Regions from separate parts of the Acetobacter tropicalis genome, predicted to be linked through region 1. Evidence: riboswitches for the same ligand, from Rfam matches in the RefSeq annotation. Region 1 holds a riboswitch; each other region holds the start of a gene.
The links. A riboswitch is a leader RNA that binds a small molecule or an ion and turns the genes downstream of it on or off. The one in region 1 is predicted to bind cobalamin.
Positions count from the first base shown of each region.

Region 2: linked by a shared signal. The riboswitch ahead of QWU00_RS03160 (hypothetical protein) and the one ahead of QWU00_RS15660 (TonB-dependent receptor) in region 1 are both predicted to bind cobalamin.
Region 3: linked by a shared signal. The riboswitch ahead of QWU00_RS03145 (Rieske 2Fe-2S domain-containing protein) and the one ahead of QWU00_RS15660 (TonB-dependent receptor) in region 1 are both predicted to bind cobalamin.
Region 4: linked by a shared signal. The riboswitch ahead of QWU00_RS10950 (TonB-dependent receptor plug domain-containing protein) and the one ahead of QWU00_RS15660 (TonB-dependent receptor) in region 1 are both predicted to bind cobalamin.

Region 1 covers NZ_JAUYUW010000001.1:3,480,846-3,485,000, reverse strand. The annotation lists gene QWU00_RS15670 (cobyrinate a,c-diamide synthase) at 1-706, shown strand, start outside; gene cobF (precorrin-6A synthase (deacetylating)) at 882-1,640, shown strand; cobalamin riboswitch at 1,878-2,110, shown strand; gene QWU00_RS15660 (TonB-dependent receptor) at 2,397-4,155, shown strand, end outside.
Region 2 covers NZ_JAUYUW010000001.1:710,619-714,773, forward strand. The annotation lists gene QWU00_RS03155 (TonB-dependent receptor) at 1-922, opposite strand, end outside; cobalamin riboswitch at 1,006-1,223, opposite strand; cobalamin riboswitch at 1,321-1,537, shown strand; gene QWU00_RS03160 (hypothetical protein) at 1,666-2,079, shown strand; gene QWU00_RS03165 (TonB-dependent receptor plug domain-containing protein) at 2,143-4,155, shown strand, end outside.
Region 3 covers NZ_JAUYUW010000001.1:705,634-709,788, reverse strand. The annotation lists gene QWU00_RS03155 (TonB-dependent receptor) at 1-507, shown strand, start outside; gene QWU00_RS03150 (LysR family transcriptional regulator) at 513-1,412, opposite strand; cobalamin riboswitch at 1,834-2,070, shown strand; gene QWU00_RS03145 (Rieske 2Fe-2S domain-containing protein) at 2,400-3,482, shown strand; gene QWU00_RS03140 (tRNA-binding protein) at 3,693-4,031, opposite strand.
Region 4 covers NZ_JAUYUW010000001.1:2,402,604-2,406,758, reverse strand. The annotation lists gene QWU00_RS10955 (ABC transporter substrate-binding protein) at 1-10, opposite strand, end outside; gene QWU00_RS10950 (TonB-dependent receptor plug domain-containing protein) at 10-2,097, opposite strand; cobalamin riboswitch at 2,225-2,450, opposite strand; gene zigA (zinc metallochaperone GTPase ZigA) at 2,601-3,815, shown strand; gene QWU00_RS10940 (DUF6525 family protein) at 3,827-4,155, shown strand, end outside.

The DNA.
Region 1 (4,155 bases):
CCTTTCCACTTTGCTGGACAAGCTAGGGGCGTTTATTGCTGCACATGTGGATCTGGATCAGATTCTGGCGCTTGCAAGTCGTGATTATAATACCCACGCCAAGTCGCTTACTGTATCGCCTCCGGGCCAGCGTATCGCACTGGCGCGAGATGCAGCCTTTTCCTTTATCTATCCGCATTTGTTTGAAGGCTGGCGGGCCATGGGGGCCGAAATTGTCCCCTTCTCTCCCCTTGCTAATGAAGCACCAGCCCCGAGCGCCGATGTCTGCTGGCTTCCCGGTGGTTATCCTGAACTGCATGCGGAAACTCTGGCTGCTGCCGGTCATTTCCGCGAAAAACTCCAGAATTTTGCTCTAACGCGGCCCGTTCATGGAGAATGCGGCGGCTACATGGCTATGGGCGCAGGTCTGGTTGATGCGCAAGGAACGCATCATCAAATGGCAGGTCTGCTTGGTCTGGAAACCTCTTTTGCCAAACGGCGTATGCATTTGGGCTATCGGCTGGCCACTCTGGCGGCTCCAATTCCCGGCTATAATGCGGGGCAACGCCTGCGCGGGCATGAATTCCATTATGCCACCATTACAAATCAACCAGATGATATGCTTGCCATGACAGTTGATGCTAACGGCACCCAAGTCTCTGAAGCAGGCTCACGCCGGGGCCTGGCAACAGGCACGTTTTTTCATCTCATTGCACCGGCAACATGATCCACTCCGGTCTTGAGAGAACAACTCTCGCCAAAGGGCGACCGCGGGAGAAGCAAGGGCGGTTTTATGCCGGTGGCATCTTCCTGCAAACTGCCATTCTTGCGGAGAGGGTAAACGTCACACCTTGCTCCGTATTACAGCCCGTATATCCAGTTTATTCCTACGGAAACATTACATGATTGATCTGGTTCTTGTCGGAATCGGGACAGGAAATCCTGACCATTTGACACTACAGGCTGTGCGCGAACTCAACGCGGCCGACCTCATTCTTATTCCCCGCAAGGAACAGAATAAGGCTGATCTGGCTGATCTACGCCAAACTCTCTGCAAACAGATTCTTACAAATCCTGCTTGCCGGATTGCAGAATTTGATATGCCTCGCCGCAATACAGCGGATCCAGATTACCGCCATGGTGTTGTGCAATGGCATAATGCTATTGCACGAGTATGGCAGGAAACTATTTGTACACACCTGCCGCAAGGTGGAACGGTTGCACTGCTCGTATGGGGAGATCCCGCACTATATGACAGCACCCTGCGCATTGCCGCGCGTTTGGAACCAGCCCCACAAATCCGTAGTATCCCGGGGATTATGTCCCTGAATATGCTGGCAGCAGCACATACCATCGCGCTTAACGATATAGGCGCACCCTTTACAGTCACAACCGGCCGCCAGTTACGTGATCATGGTTGGCCAAACGGCAGCAATACAGTCATTGTCATGTTGGATGGAGACTGTTCGTTCCAATTTATTCCTGCAAAGGATATCACTATCTATTGGGGAGCGTATGTGGGCATGCCGGAACAGATACTACTCTCCGGTCCCTTGACGGAAATTGGCCCAGAAATCATCACAACCCGCGCTCAAGCCCGAGCTTGCCACGGGTGGATCATGGATATCTATCTGCTGCGCCGTTCAGAGGCAAAACAATAAAAAACGGTAAAGCAGTAAAGAATGTAAAACAAGAAGAATTGTCTATCTTTAATGGAAGAATAGAATCTTTCCTAATTTCTAATGTTACTTACAGCCCACGCCGAATAGGCATAGAGACAAAAGCCTGAAAATATCTACAAAATAGAGTTATCCCTAGGCTACTGATGTCCGAATACAGTAGGAAAATACTCTATTTCCCTCTATGAGTGTATTGAAATCACGCCAACGTCCTGCTTATAAGGGCATATAGTCGATGGTTCCGTGCAAACGGATGAAAAGGGAATGCTGTATGCTTCGGCTGGACGCTGGTCCGGAAGCTAGTCTGCAACTGCCCCCGCAACTGTTGGCGGTGAGAGTCTGTTTATTATGTTTCCTTGCAGGAACAGGTCACTGGTACATTTGGACCGGGAAGGCCAAACAGATTTCTGTGATCCGCGAGTCAGGAGACCTGCCATCGTCGTGATAAGCCCGGATGCCGGTCGGGGATGGCTGGTTTCCTGAGAGAGAAACCATGACGGCCCGAGTTCCCTTCCTCATCCTTCTCCCTGCATGCAGCATGCCTCATAGAAAAGCGCTTGATGGCCTAAGATAGCGCCCTATCAGCAGCCTTCTTTTCTCGTCCGCCTTCTATAGGCCGCGTTCTTCTGCGCTCCCCCTGCCTCGCTGCTTAAACTTGTTTATAGTTTCCCGCAGTCGGGCAGTACACAGACGCACATTTAGAAGACCGTTGTGCCTCTGTCGCACTGCAGGATCACCATGACCGCTCGCCTCCAACTCTCTTTTTTTTCTGCGCCAGCAGGCCATATTATACGTTACAAGCGGCATTTTTTTGTCACGGCCATGCTTTCTACTGGCTTCACGTTTTGTTCCCTCCCCACAATGGCCGCAGGCTCCCCACTGGCAGTACCCACCACGCAAAAAACAAAACATTCCCGCTCTTCTCTCAAGTCCTCAACGCCGAGCGTAACGGGTAAGGCAAAAAACTCGCCTGCCGCACAAGGCGCGCAGAATGTTTCTGTCAAGGAAGGAGCGCCAGAAACAATTCAGGTAACAGCATCCCGGCGCGATTTGCTGGGCCGTGCTGGCACCGCGAGCGAAGGCTCTTTGACTGCACGCGAAATCCAGCTTCGCCCCGTCTATCGTGTTGGTCAAATTCTGGAAGCTGTGCCGGGGCTGGTAGTGACATCCCACTCTGGCGAGGGAAAAGCCAATCAGTTCCTGTTGCGTGGTTTCAATTTGGACCACGGAACAGACCTTGCCTCATTTATTGATGATATGCCGGTCAACGGCGTCAGCAATGCCCATGGTCAGGGCTACACAGATCTCAACTTTCTGATCCCGGAAGTGCTTGCGGGGGTCGATTATACAAAAGGCCCCTTTCATGCAGATATTGGTGATTTTGGTGTTGCCGGATCGGACCATATGAAGCTGGCTGATGATATTCCACGCCAGATCAGCCTGAGCGCAGGCACTCTGGGCGACTATCGGGCTTATATCGGCAGCACAACCCATTTTTCCAATACGAGCCGTTGGGTGAATGCGTTTAACATTTCCCACTCGGATGGTCCGTGGAAATATCCGGATAACGCCCGCAGCATCCGTGCACTTTCACGTTATACGTATGGAAGCGCCAAAAATGGTTTTGATCTGACAGGCATGTTCTATCGCGGCCAGTGGCGCGCAACAAATGATCAACCTCTGGATGCCTACCATGAAGGACTAATCGGCCGCTATGGGTCTCTTGACCCAACCGATGGAGGGTTTTCTGAGCGCTATAGCCTCTCTGGCCATTACCATCTGGCCCGGGATAACTGGAAATGGGTGACAAGTGCTTTTGCTGTCCATGACCGTCTGACCTTGTGGAACAATTTCACTCATTATCTGGATGATCCTGTTAACGGAGATCAGCAGCAACAGGATGAAACCCGCACAACTGTAGGGGGCAGCAGTGTCTATACCCGGCAGGATCATGTCGGCCTGGTCCGCACGGAAACACGGATTGGCGTACAGGGGCGGTATGATATTCTGTATGTCGACCGTCGCCATACGCGGCAGCGCGTGACATTAGCAAACTGTCCTTCCAGCCTTGAGGCAACAATTCCCTATACGTGCAATGCCGATAATATTAATCTGGCTTCAGTCGGTCTGTTTGTGCAAAATACAACGCACTGGCTACCCTGGCTGAGAATGATCGTTGGTCTGCGTGAAGACTATCAGGGGGGAACGGATGAAAATCTTGTCGATAATAGCCTGACACAAAAGCATCAGTGGCTGTTTCAGCCCAAAGGCAGTCTTGTTTTTGGGCCATGGAAAAAAACAGAATTATACCTAAGCGGAGGACGTGGATTTCACTCCAATGATTTTCGCTCCGTGTCGGGCTCCTATACGTCTGATGAATTTACAAAAGGCTCTGTTAAAGTTCCGCTCATGACATCTGCTGTCAGTGGAGAAGTTGGGGTTCGGACCACGCCATTTTCTCACCTGCATCTTCAGGCAGCAGCATTCATTATCGATT
Region 2 (4,155 bases), 2.8 Mb from region 1:
GCACGTTATAATAGCGCCACAAAGACCCTCTGGTGATCCCCAGCCCCTTGGAGGAACTGAGCAAGCCGCCAACGCGCCCGCCTGTCTGTGCAAGAGAGACCAGAGGCGTGCCATAATAGGTGGAGAGACGGTCTGTCAGGTAATCCATGCTCAGGCGCGCAGTGAAACGGTTTGTTGGTTTCCACAACAGCGTGGTTGTAAAATCATCTGAATGTGGATCTGCGCCTTTTACAAACCCGTCAGATGATGTGCGGCTGAAGTCTGAGCGAATGGCAAGCGTTTTTGTAATGGGCACGGACCCACCCACACCTGCATTCCAGGTGTTGAAGCTGCCGTAGGATAAGAGCGCATTGGCATGGGCTGCATCAAAATCCGGCGTTCTGGCGCGCATGTCCACCGTGCCGCCGACAGCCCCTTGTCCGTACAGCACGGAAGAAGGACCCTTCAACACCTGCACGCTTTCCAGATTGAAGGTATTTTGGGGCCGGTTAACCATGGTTGTTGGCCCGAAATAAAGACCATCACGCAAGATGAGGATCTGGTTTCCCGTAAAGCCGCGCATCATCAACTGTGCCGGGCTACCAGGAGAACCACCGGAGGATACACCCGGCGCACTGTCCGCTGCGCTTTCTGCCTGCGCGTAACCACGCTGCATCATCAGATCATGCTGAATAACGTTAATGGTGGCAGGCGAATGCTGGATGGAAAGACCAAGCCGTCCACCAACACCAGCCACCGTTTTCAGGAAGGCCGTTTTCCCATGCGTGGTGATGTATTCCGCTTTTCCGACGGATGTAACATTCTTGGAAAGAGGGCCGGTTACACCCTGTTTCTGATCAGAACCGGTTGTTTCTGCATGGCCCGCGCTCATGCAGAAAAGGCCAGACGCCATAAGCGTCACGATATAATAAACTGGTCGCACGGAATAGCTCCACCAAACATCACCGCGGTGGAGACGAGAGAGCTTCGCCTCGCCCCCGAATCACCCCGTTCGGCGGCTCCGTCCGTGACTTTTCTGCAATGGCAGGTCTCCTGGCTTGCTGGTCAACGGTGTGATGGATACCTTCCCGAACACCCGAAGGGGTATTCAGTGGCGTCATGTTTCCAAAAAACCTCACAGCGCACAGTTGCGGGGGCAGCACCGGCTTTTAACCGTTTTCCCTCTTAGCCTTGCAGCATCCCGGCAAGAGGAGGCTGAAGGCACCATAGCGATAGGCTGATAGACACAAACCCGTGAATTTTGTCAACGTGCGCGACATTTTTCCGAGCACTTCCCCAGTCTGCAAAGAATATTGCGGACTGCCCCATTTGTGTGCATTAGTTTGCTCACTTGTCGACAGTCCCGTGCGAACGGGCGAACAGGGAATGCCGTACGCCTTAGAGACCAAGGGCAAGTCGGCAGCTGCTCCCGCAACTGTATGCGGTATGGGTCTGATTTTTCCGCTGCAAAAGCGGGCCACTGGTGTCACCACCGGGAAGGCTGAATCAGAACCGATTATCCGCGAGCCAGGAGACCTGCTGTCGTCGTCTGACCGTGCCGCCGGGCGGGATGTACCGGAGGCTGGAGAGCGTACTGTGCAATATGCCGCTGTGTGGTGTCTGTCTCATGCCTTGAAAAACGCAAGGCTTTGTTCCTGCTTTAGCTGGCGGGGAGATTTCTGAGAGATGATACCCGGTTTTCCTTCTCCACCCCGCGCCCGCACACCGCATGATGGTCTGCATCCGCTGGTGCGCACCATGATTGAACGCTGCCCGTCCCGTACGGATGCACTCAGGGCGGCCCTTATGGCGCACATGCCACCGCCCAATACAGAACCGGACATTGTTCAAAGCGGTTACAGCATTTTTATGAAAACCTTCGGCCCCTGCCCCCGCCCGTACCAGGACAGAGGCACTGCACTGGAAGCCGCTTTTCGGCCCATGCTGGCCCATGCCCTTGATCTTCTGGACGCGCTACCGCCCAAGCTGGCCTTTCAGACCACGAAAGACGCAGAGCATATTGTGCAGACATATGTCACGGTGCACTGGACAGTTGGGGCTAGAGCCGCCGCCATGGCGCTTTATGATGGCGTGACCTGAACCACGTTCTCTGATCCTGTCACGCATTTCCCGTTAAACTGCCTTGCTCCGGTTGCTCCCCTCATGCCCGCACCCCCTTTTATCAGCCTCACCTTTCTGGTGTGGTTCCTTACTTCTGGCACTTTGCTGGCCGCAGAAAACACCGCCCCTTCCGCCATGCCGGCACACGTGACAAAAAATAAATATGGTTCCAAAAAGAAGAGACTACAGCATGAACATCTGACTGTGGTGGGGCATTCTCTTGAAGACACGCTCCCTGAACACCTTGCCCGCTCAGGGGTAAAAGTGGATGTTGTTCGGGCGCAAGCCATACGCAACGGAAACTATGTTGATGTGGCTCAGGCTCTCTCCGCCCTCGCGCCCTCCATGTCCGTCGCGCTCAAGAATGGTCCTTTCGATTACGCGGATGTTTCCCTTATGGGCTCACGCACCGAAGATGTGCTCTGGTTAGTGGACGGGGTGCGGATCAACAACCGCCTCTACGGTAGCACCCCGCCCCTTGATACACTGCCAGCCGCCATTGTTGACAGAATCGAAATTCTGGATGGAGGCCAGTCCCTTTTTTATGGCACGCAGGCCGTAGCGGGGGCGGTGAATATTGTTACCCGTCCTTTTTCCGATCATCTCACCGGCCAGATAACCGCATCTGGAGACAGCAACACCGGCAGACATCTTGACGGGTATCTGGCCAATGCGATTGGGAAACATCGTTTTGTTGTCTATGCCTCGGGGGACGGAACAGACGGCTATCGCGCGTTTCGGAAACAGGATTATCAGCCTAGCGCAACACATCGGGACCGTAAATATTCCGTTTATACCGTTGGCGCAAAATACAATGTGGACATTACGTCAAAACTCAATCTGACAGCCACCTACCAGCATACCATTGCCAACCTGGACTATGCCCGCCCTTACCGGGTGGCAAAAAATACAAATGACCGGGTGGAAGATCTTGCCACGCTCAAACTGGATTTTCATCCGCTGGAGCGTCTGAATTTCTATGTGAAAGGGTATTACCATAACTGGGATACCCATTATGACACGATTTATAATGATCTAGAGCACCCCGGCCAACGTGATGTGCTCTACCGCAATGCCTATTGGGGGTATGAAGATTACGGCGTCAATGTGCTTGGGCGCGCCATCCTGCATCGGGGGCTGGAAGCATGGTTCGGCTATGACATGCAACGCTATGGGGGGCAGGACAACGTTCTGCGTATTCTTCCGCAAACGGAAATGACCAACGCAGGCTTTGCACAACTCAGAATGACCCCAGACCTGCTTCCTCATGCCCATATTGCCGCGGGTTTCCGTTACAACAGCCCCACTACCGGACGCTCAGCCACAATCTGGAATGTGGTAGGGCGATATGATCTCCCCTTCAATCTGTATGCAAGAGGTGAAGTGGGCACCAACTTCCGCCTGCCGACGGCTGAAGAACTGTTTGCTGATGATCCGCAGGATGAAAGAGGTAACCCGAACCTCAAGCCCGAAAGAAGCCTGAGTGCCAATTTCTCCCTTGGCCAACGCCTGCAAAGTGGCCGTTTTGGAATACACTGGGACCTGACAGGCTTTGTTCGGCGGATTGATAATCTGATTGACTACACAACCTTTGATGAAAAAACCGGCCAGGAGGTTTTTGGTAACGAGAACGGAACCGTACATGTGAACGGTGTCAGCATTTCAGGGGGAATGGAATTCAACCATAGTTTTTCATGGGACACCGCCTTTACATGGAACCACGCCCGCCAGAATAACGGGTTGCAAATGGTGCAGATTCCCCGCAGCCTCGTTAAAACCAGTCTGGATTACCACCCAAAGGATCTGCCTTTTGGGTTAACCGCAACATTTGTTTATACGGGGTCACAATATATCTCTGTTTCGGGGCAGAGAATAAACTATGGCAATTACCCTGTTCTGAATGTGTCGGGCCGTTATTATATTGATAAGGAGCGCCGCCACACCTTGAATTTCAGCATTCAGAATCTGACTGGCGCGGAATACGGCAGACCAAGCCGTGGGTGCAAAGATACATCGGCTGATGGTCCGTACGGATGCTCCCTCCCTTATCGGTAT
Region 3 (4,155 bases), 2.8 Mb from region 1:
ACCCGCATGCTTGTGGCAACAGGCGCAGATACGGTGGCGACGGCAGGTGTTCAGAAATCCCGTGGTCTGGAATGGCAGGGTGATCTTGTGCTGAACCAACACTGGAGCCTGTCCGGGAATGTTGCGTACACCTATTCACGTTATGGTTCGTTTCATCCCAGCGCCGCTCTGAATGCTTCTGGTAATCAGGTGCCCAACGTTCCGGCTGTTACGGCCAACCTGTGGGGGATTTGGTCTCGGGTGGCGGATCTGCCACTCGATCTGGGGGCCGGGTTACGGTATGTTTCCGCGCGTAAAGGGGATTACGCCAACACCCTGAGCCTGAAAGATTATGCCTTGGTAAACGTTTTTGCAGGATGGCATGCTTACAAGGGTGTTACGGTGTATGGCCGGATTGATAACATAGGCAATAAGCATTTTGTGCAGTGGGCAGACACCAGTTATCCGGGGCAGATTCTGCTGGGGGCTCCGCGTTCTTTTTCCATTAGCGTTCAGGCGGGGTTCTGAGCGCGTTAGGGGGCTGGTATGGCTCCTGCCGCAAACTGGATGAAGGCGCGCATATATTCAATGTCGGCATCAGTTTCGCGCTGACCAAGGAAAATCTGCTTGGCAATACCCGTTTTGCCAAGCCGGACGGGATAAAGATTAAAGCGGGATGCATATTCCTCCACCAGCCAACCGGGGAGGGCTGCAACCCCGCGCCCATGCGCGACCATGACCAGCATGATGTCCGTGGTTTCTATCTGCTTTTGCTGGCGTGGACTGATGCCAGCAGGCTGAAGAAACTGCGTGAAGATATCAAGGCGTTCTGAAGGGACCGGGTAGGTGATCAAGGTTTCCCCGGCAAGTTGCTGGGGCAGGATGAATTTGGTGTGCCGAAGGGGGTGGTCCGGCCCCACAACCAGAACAAGCTCGTAATCAAAAACGGGGGTGAAACTCAGCCCCGGTTTGTAAAGTGGATCTGGCGTGACAAGAATATCAATCTCGTTGCTGAACAGGGCCCCAATCCCGCCAAACTGGAATTTCTGGCGCACGTCCACATCCACTTTGGGCCATTGATCCAGATACGGTGAGACAATTTTCAGAAGCCATTGGTAGCAGGGGTGGCATTCCATACCGATGCGTAAGGTTCCTCGCTCGCCATTGGCAAATTGCTCCAACCTGTCTTCCGCCAGTGCAAACTGCGGCAGCAAGCGGTTGGCAAGGGATAACAACCACTCACCGGCTTGGGTGGGGGTAAGGGAGCGCCCCTCCCGCCGCCAGATTTTCACGCCAAGCTGGTCTTCCAGCTTGCGAATGGCATGGCTGAGCGCAGGCTGGGTCAGATTAAGCTTGGCTGCGGCTGCCGTAAGCGATCCTTCGCGGGCAACTTCCTGAATAATGGCCAGATGGCTACGTTCAAGAACAGGCATGCAATGCTCCGTGTATGCGTATAATTTATATAATTATGAAAATTATACCATTTTTATTCATGATTTCAAAGCGTTCCTTTTTAGATCCTCTGCTTCTTGCATCTGGAAAGTGTTTAAGGGCTACAACCCATACTCTCGTTTTTCCTAACCCAGACCTTCTTGTTGAAAGGGAAAAGAACGTCTGTGTTTCTGTGTCTTATGCGAATAATGTCAATACTGTTCTCAGCCTGCGTGATATTAGTGAAAACGTTCGACGGAATTTTTGAGTCCTATTCTAAGGTCTGAGGAATTTACTTTCTTTTAGAATGGGTGCGTTCTTATATTTTCGTTCTTTATAGTCCATGCACAGAGCTAATGGCTGTGTTCTTCTACCATGTTATATTGCATCTTGCGCGGGAGGGGTGGTTAGGCCCATGATGTATCTGCAAAACGCTTCGATGGTCCCGTGCAAGCGGGTTAATAGGGAACACCGTCATGCTCAAGGGGTCAATGAGTGACCTTGAAGGCGTAGTCGGAGGCTGCTCCCGCAACTGTAGGCGGTATGCTTCTGGTTTGGTCGCGTAGAACGTGCGCCACTGTTTTCATCAGGAAACGGGAAGGTTGAATCAGCAAGCCATAATCCGCGAGCCAGGAGACCTGCCATCGTCCAGCCACCAGCCGTCGGGCGGGATGTACCGAAGGGAGGAGAAAAGTGACATGTCTGTCTGCTGCATGTGTCAGCCGTTTTTCACGCAAGAACCGTCAGGGGCGCTTACGTTCCTGAAGAGCTCCGCTTTTTCTCAGCAAAAAAGTAAAATTCGTGTTTGCCCTAAGCGGAAGGCTTCTACCGTCTGAGGCATCTGCTCAAAAATCAAACGGGAATGCGTGCTTTTCAAGACGGATAACTGAGTATACGCGTTCAGGAAAAAAGCAGGAGAAGCCCTATCCTTACAAGGGGAAGATCTTTTTTCCTGTGTCTGAGCCGCGTTGTGTGGGATGGCCATAAGTATGAAAAATGGATCTACTATAAATTCCTTGCAGGCTGCATTATTAGAAAAAGCTGATTTAAGACGGGTCAGAAGTGATCCGAATTTTTGGTACCCCGTTGCGTGGTCCCGTGAAGTGCGCCCCGGTAAAGCTCTTGGTGTTCAGTTTGCGGGCCATCCTCTGGTGGTGGTGCGGCCTACAAACGGCGCTCCTTACGCATTGGATGGTTTGTGCCCCCATAAGCAGGTGCCGCTGAGCAAAGGTGCTGTTTGTGGGGATTTTATAAGCTGTCTGGCTCATGGTCTGAAATATGATAGGAAAGGGCAGTGTGTTTCCCAAAATGGCGCTGCCGATGCGGGTCTCCTTCGCCTCAAGCCGTGGGCGTGCCGGGAAAAAGACGGGCTTATTTTTGTTTTCATGGGCAATCAGGCGCTGGCCGAGACCAAACCGCTTCCTGATTTTCCACGTGTAAGAGATAAACGTTATCGTACCAGACGTTTTGGGCAGGTGGTCAATTGTCATTACAGTTTCATGCATGAAAACCTGATGGATATGAACCATCAGGTGTTGCACAGTCGGCTTGTAGGCAAAATGAAACCCCGTTTCCTTGGCATGGATCGTGGTGAGGACTTTGTAGAAGCGCGTTATACATTTGCCCGTACAGGCGGCAAGCAACCCTTGAGTGAGGCCCTGATTTACGGCCAGAGGCGTAAGGATGGCCGGGACTTCGCTTACCGGGATGTGATGACCATCCGCACACAGTATCCCTATCAAACCCTGCGTATTGAAACGCAGGGTATTGATGAGCCTGTCATGGAGTTATGGATCTCTTATGTTCCTCAAGACAGGCAGGAATTGACAAACCGGGTTTTCGGGCTGTTATCAATCAAGCGGCTGAAAGTGCCCTTTCTGCTTGATCTGGCATGGCCCGTGCTGGTTGCTTTTACAGAGCGCGTCTTCTTTGAAGATCGTGAAATTGTGGAACTGGAACAGCAAGCATGGAAGGAACTGGGGGGCGATCATAACGTGGAAGTTTTTCCTGTTATTCTTGCCTTGCGGCAGCTTTTGCGAGACAGAGGTGTGTCGCCCCCTCAGGGGGAGTGAAAGCTTGTTTGCGCAGTGCTGTGATGCGTCAAGCAGACAGAGGGCAGGCCGTTTGCGTCATTATGTGCACAGCCTTTCAATCAGACGCACGCCACTCTGAACAGAAAGAGTGCTCTTCCATAAGAGAGCAACACCCACCAAAGGATACCTTTATACCAAAACGGGTAGTGGGTGTATTGTTCTGTATAGTTATAAGAAAAAAACGCCTTTTTAAAAGAGGCGGCTGCCATCAGGCACATCTCGTTCAGGGATAGTCAGAACCACGCGCTTCTGATCATCAGGGAAGCCCAAGGTCAGAACTTCAGAAACAAACGGGCCAATCTGGCGGGGTGGCAGGTTCACCACACAGGCAACCTTCTGGCCAATCAGAGCCTCGGCGGAATAGAGCTCCGTAATCTGGGCACTGGAGCGTTTCAGCCCAATGTCTGCGCCAAGGTTAATGGTTAGTTTCCAAGCTGGTTTGCGGGCTTCCGGGAAAGGCTGGACATCAGTGATTGTTCCAACGCGAATATCGATTTTGGTGAAGTCATCAATGGAAATCGTGGTCATGAGACGAGTCTTCCTTTTGTGTGAAGCAAGTTTTCAAACTGTCTTTAGGGGGCAATAATTCCGGAACTGTCACTACCTGTTTCTGGATGAGTGGAGCATATCTCCCACTTGGATAACACGGTAG
Region 4 (4,155 bases), 1.1 Mb from region 1:
ACCTCCGCATCAGTAGCTCAGGGTCACACCGCCATATCCCCCTCTGCCCGGCTGAAGATAACCAATTGGCTCTTCATACTGCCGGTTAAGAAGATTGTCGGCGCGCGCAAAAATGCTGACATAGCGGTTAATCTTGTAATTGGCCGCAATATCTATGGTGAAGTAGCCGTGCCCCTTGCCGCAGGTGCTGCAATAGGATGTCCCGATAACCGGCAGATCACGCCACCCGCTGACGTACAGGATATTCCCCGAGAACGTCAGATCCTGAATAGGGGTCCAGGTTGTATTGAAGTTGAACTTGTGTTGCGGACGACGCTGCAAGGCCAGATCACTGCTGACATCCCGTGCGTGGGTCCAGGTATAATTCAGGTTGAAGTCCAACGTTTTGAGGGCCTTCCAGTCAAGAAAAGCTTCCACACCATACATACGCGCGCGCGCCACGTTGCCATAGGAATACTGATAATAGGGATATCCCCCCACCATCTGGATATTTTCCGTGGACTGGATCAGGTTTTTGACGCGGTTATCATACCATGTAGCGCCAAAATGCAGCTTATCCCCCAGCAGTTTCTGTTCCACCCCGGCATCATACCCGATCAGCCTTTCCGCCCGCAGGTTCGGATTACCCGTCTGGGAATAGCTGGAACCGACCTGACTGGAAAAAAGCTGATACAACGTGGGGCCATGGAAGCCTGAACCCGCGCTGGCTTTAATGATGGTACCAGTGCCCGGCACATGGATGGAAGGGGCAACACGCCACGTTACATAATGCCCGTAGCGGGAATTGGAATCATACCGCACGTTAGCCGCACCGTAGAGAATATGGTTCCAGCTGCCCTGATACTGGCCATATCCTGCCGTCGTATCCATACCAGCCTGTGTGTGATAGCCGGTATCATACGCTGAGGCCGCCGTATGGCTGGAATCAAACGTATCATGAAAATGCTCCGCACCAATCAGGAGCGTGCCGTATTTCTTGAAATCAAACGTACCGTGCCAGTCAATTTTCAGGCGGCTTGAACGGTAATAATCCGGTCCGGTGGCATAGAGGCCCGTTTCATTCCAGCGGTTACGGTTGGTCATGTACCCAAGTCCAATAACCTGATCAAAAAAACCATTAAAAGACACGAGATGCGCAGTGCCGCGCACCACAGCCTCATTCATGTTGTTCTGCTCACGCACATTCCCTCCCCCGTAGGCCTCGCTTTGCAGATCATAGAGGGAATAGGTGTGGTAATTGCTTTGAATGAGGCGAGCAGTCAGCCCCAGATCGAAATTTCGGGTGACATCATACCCAAGACGGATAGTGGCAGACCGGTTGTCGTTACGGTTACCTTTATGCCGTTGCTCCCGTGTCGCCCCATAATAGCGGTCAATATAACGCGGAATGCCGTGAAACCCTTCCATCCGGTAATGAGAGAGTTCGACATTGTAGTGGAAGCGCCCCTTGCTCCCGCGCGCGCCGATAACCTGATTGAAGGTGCCGTAAGACCCCCCTTCTATCCGCACAAACGGCTTGAAACGCCCCTGCCCCTGCGCAGTGGTCATATCAATCACGCCTGCCATGGCATCCGCACCATACAAACCGCTTTGTGGCCCGCGCAAAATTTCTATGCGGCCCAGACCATCTGTAACAAACTGACCCGCATCGAACATACCGCTGGCTGAACTGCCATCGTTCACGTCCATGCCGTCCAGCCGGACCTTGACTTCATTGGCGTTATTACCGCGCATCAAAATGGACGTTGTGGCCCCAAACCCGCCAGAGCGCACCACGTTCAGCCCCGGCTGGCGTGCCAGAATATCTGGCAACGTGCGGCGCTGCTGGGTCAGCATCTGTTCTTCCGTAACAATGGTCAGTGCCGTGCCAATATCATCCGTGCGTGTGGGCGTTCGGGCAGCACTGACTGTTATCAGTTCGGAGACGAGCTGGCTGGGAACAGGCTGCACAGAAACCGGAGTAGGTGTGGCGACGGACTGTTTTTTGGCAGGTTGTGCTTTTAGCGGCGGTGAAACAGGCGCATCCGCCGCCAGCGCGGAACTACCCCACAACGTGAGAAGAGTGGAACTGATGAGAAAAGTATTGCGGAACATCAGAGAAACAAGGCCTCGCGGTAAGAAAGACGTCGCCACGAGAGAAAGTCCGACCCTGACCACCCCGAAAACTTTAGGAGCACCCCTGGTCCAGTCACTTTGCTGACACCCCCCGATCAGCACTTCTCGTCTGCAACCCCGGCTGATGGCAGGTTTCCTGGCTTGCGGTAGGTCATCCTGCACCAACCTTCCCAGGAGAGGCTCCCAGTGGCCTGACGTACCAGCCAGTATGTGCAGGACATGCCGCTTACAGTTGCGGGGACAGCCCAGGCTTTGGCCTTGCATGGCAAAACCGCACCCGGTTCCCTTTTACATCGCTCCCTGACAGGGAGAGAACCATCACGCCCGGTTGATGCCGCCAAAAGGCAGGAAGTGTCAAGAAAACAGCCGTCTTCTCCCCCATGCTTCCAGAACATTCCGCACGATTGAAAGAGCACTGAATGTTATGTTATGTTATATTATAACAGTTATCACGTTATTGAACTCAGCTTCAGGGAGCCCCCTCCATGCCCGCATTGCTGCCCGTTACCGTCCTTTCCGGCTTTCTGGGGGCGGGAAAGACGACGGTGTTGAACCATATTCTCAATAATCGGGAAGGCCGGAAGGTCGCCGTTATTGTGAATGACATGAGCGAAGTGAATATTGACGCTGATCTTGTGCGAGAAGGCGGAGGCGATCTTTCCCGCACTGATGAAAAACTGGTGGAAATGACCAATGGGTGCATCTGCTGCACCTTGCGGGATGATCTATTGCAGGAAGTTCATCGGCTGGCGGCAGAGGGTAAATTTGACTATCTGCTGATTGAATCAACCGGCATTGCAGAGCCGCTGCCTGTTGCCGCAACCTTTGAATTCCGGGATGAAGACGGCAACAGCCTGAGCGATAGCGCAAGGCTGGACACCATGGTCACTGTGGTGGATGCCGTAAATCTGCTTAACGATTACGCCTCAACCGACTTCCTGAAAGACCGCGGTGAAACCGCAGGCGAGGAAGATGACCGTGCCTTGGTCGATCTGTTGGTAGAACAGATTGAATTTGCAGATGTGGTGGTCATCAACAAGGTCTCTACCGCCACGCCGGAGCAGGGAGAAGCAGCCCGCCAGATTGTGCTGGCACTGAACCCTGATGCGGATGTTATTGAAACGGACATGGGGAAGGTTCCCCTTGAGCGTGTGCTGAACACGGGCCGGTTTGATTATGACAAAGCCCATCAGCATCCTCTATGGTTCAAAGAGCTTTATGGCTTTAAAGACCACACGCCGGAAACCGAGGAATACGGCATCCGTAGTTTTGTCTATCGCGCTCGCCGTCCCTTCGTGCCCGCTAAATTCAAGACTTTTCTGGATGCCAACTGGCCGGGCGTAGTGCGCGCCAAGGGGCATTTCTGGCTGGCCACGCGCCCGGACTGGGTAGGGGAACTTGGACAAGCGGGCGCACTGGTACGCAATCAGGCCATTGGCTTGTGGTGGGCGGCCATTCCCAAAAGCCAGTGGCCGGAAACTGACCAGTGGCGCGATTTTGTACTGAGCAAGTGGGACCCTGTGTTTGGAGACCGACGACAGGAAATTGTGTTCATTGGCACGCAGGACATGGATGAGCCCGCCCTACGCGCCGCATTGGACGCCTGCCTGACGCCAGAGGATGGCACTGGCCGCTTTGACCCTGAACGCTATGCCCACCTGCCAGACCCCTTTCCCGTCTGGCGGCGAGAAGCAGCATAATGGAGGGTGGCATGTCGGCGTATCAGTTTACTCACCACCCCCACAGATCCAACTCGGAAGGACAGATTACTCCCCCCTCAAACGAGCGCACGCTGCGTCATGAAATCTGGCACCGGCATACGGGCGATGAATGGTCCGCCTTTGAACAACTGCCACCGTCCATTCGCCAGAGGCTAAGGGAACACGCGTATGATGCGTGGTCCGTTAATGCACTGATCCTGTGGCGACATTATAAACGGGTGCATGGCCCCAACCGCAGAGCGGAACGGGCCCTTATCCGGTATCTGGACTATTGTGAGCGGCTTGAGCGGGACGCCTTTGCCACGCGCTACCACAACAG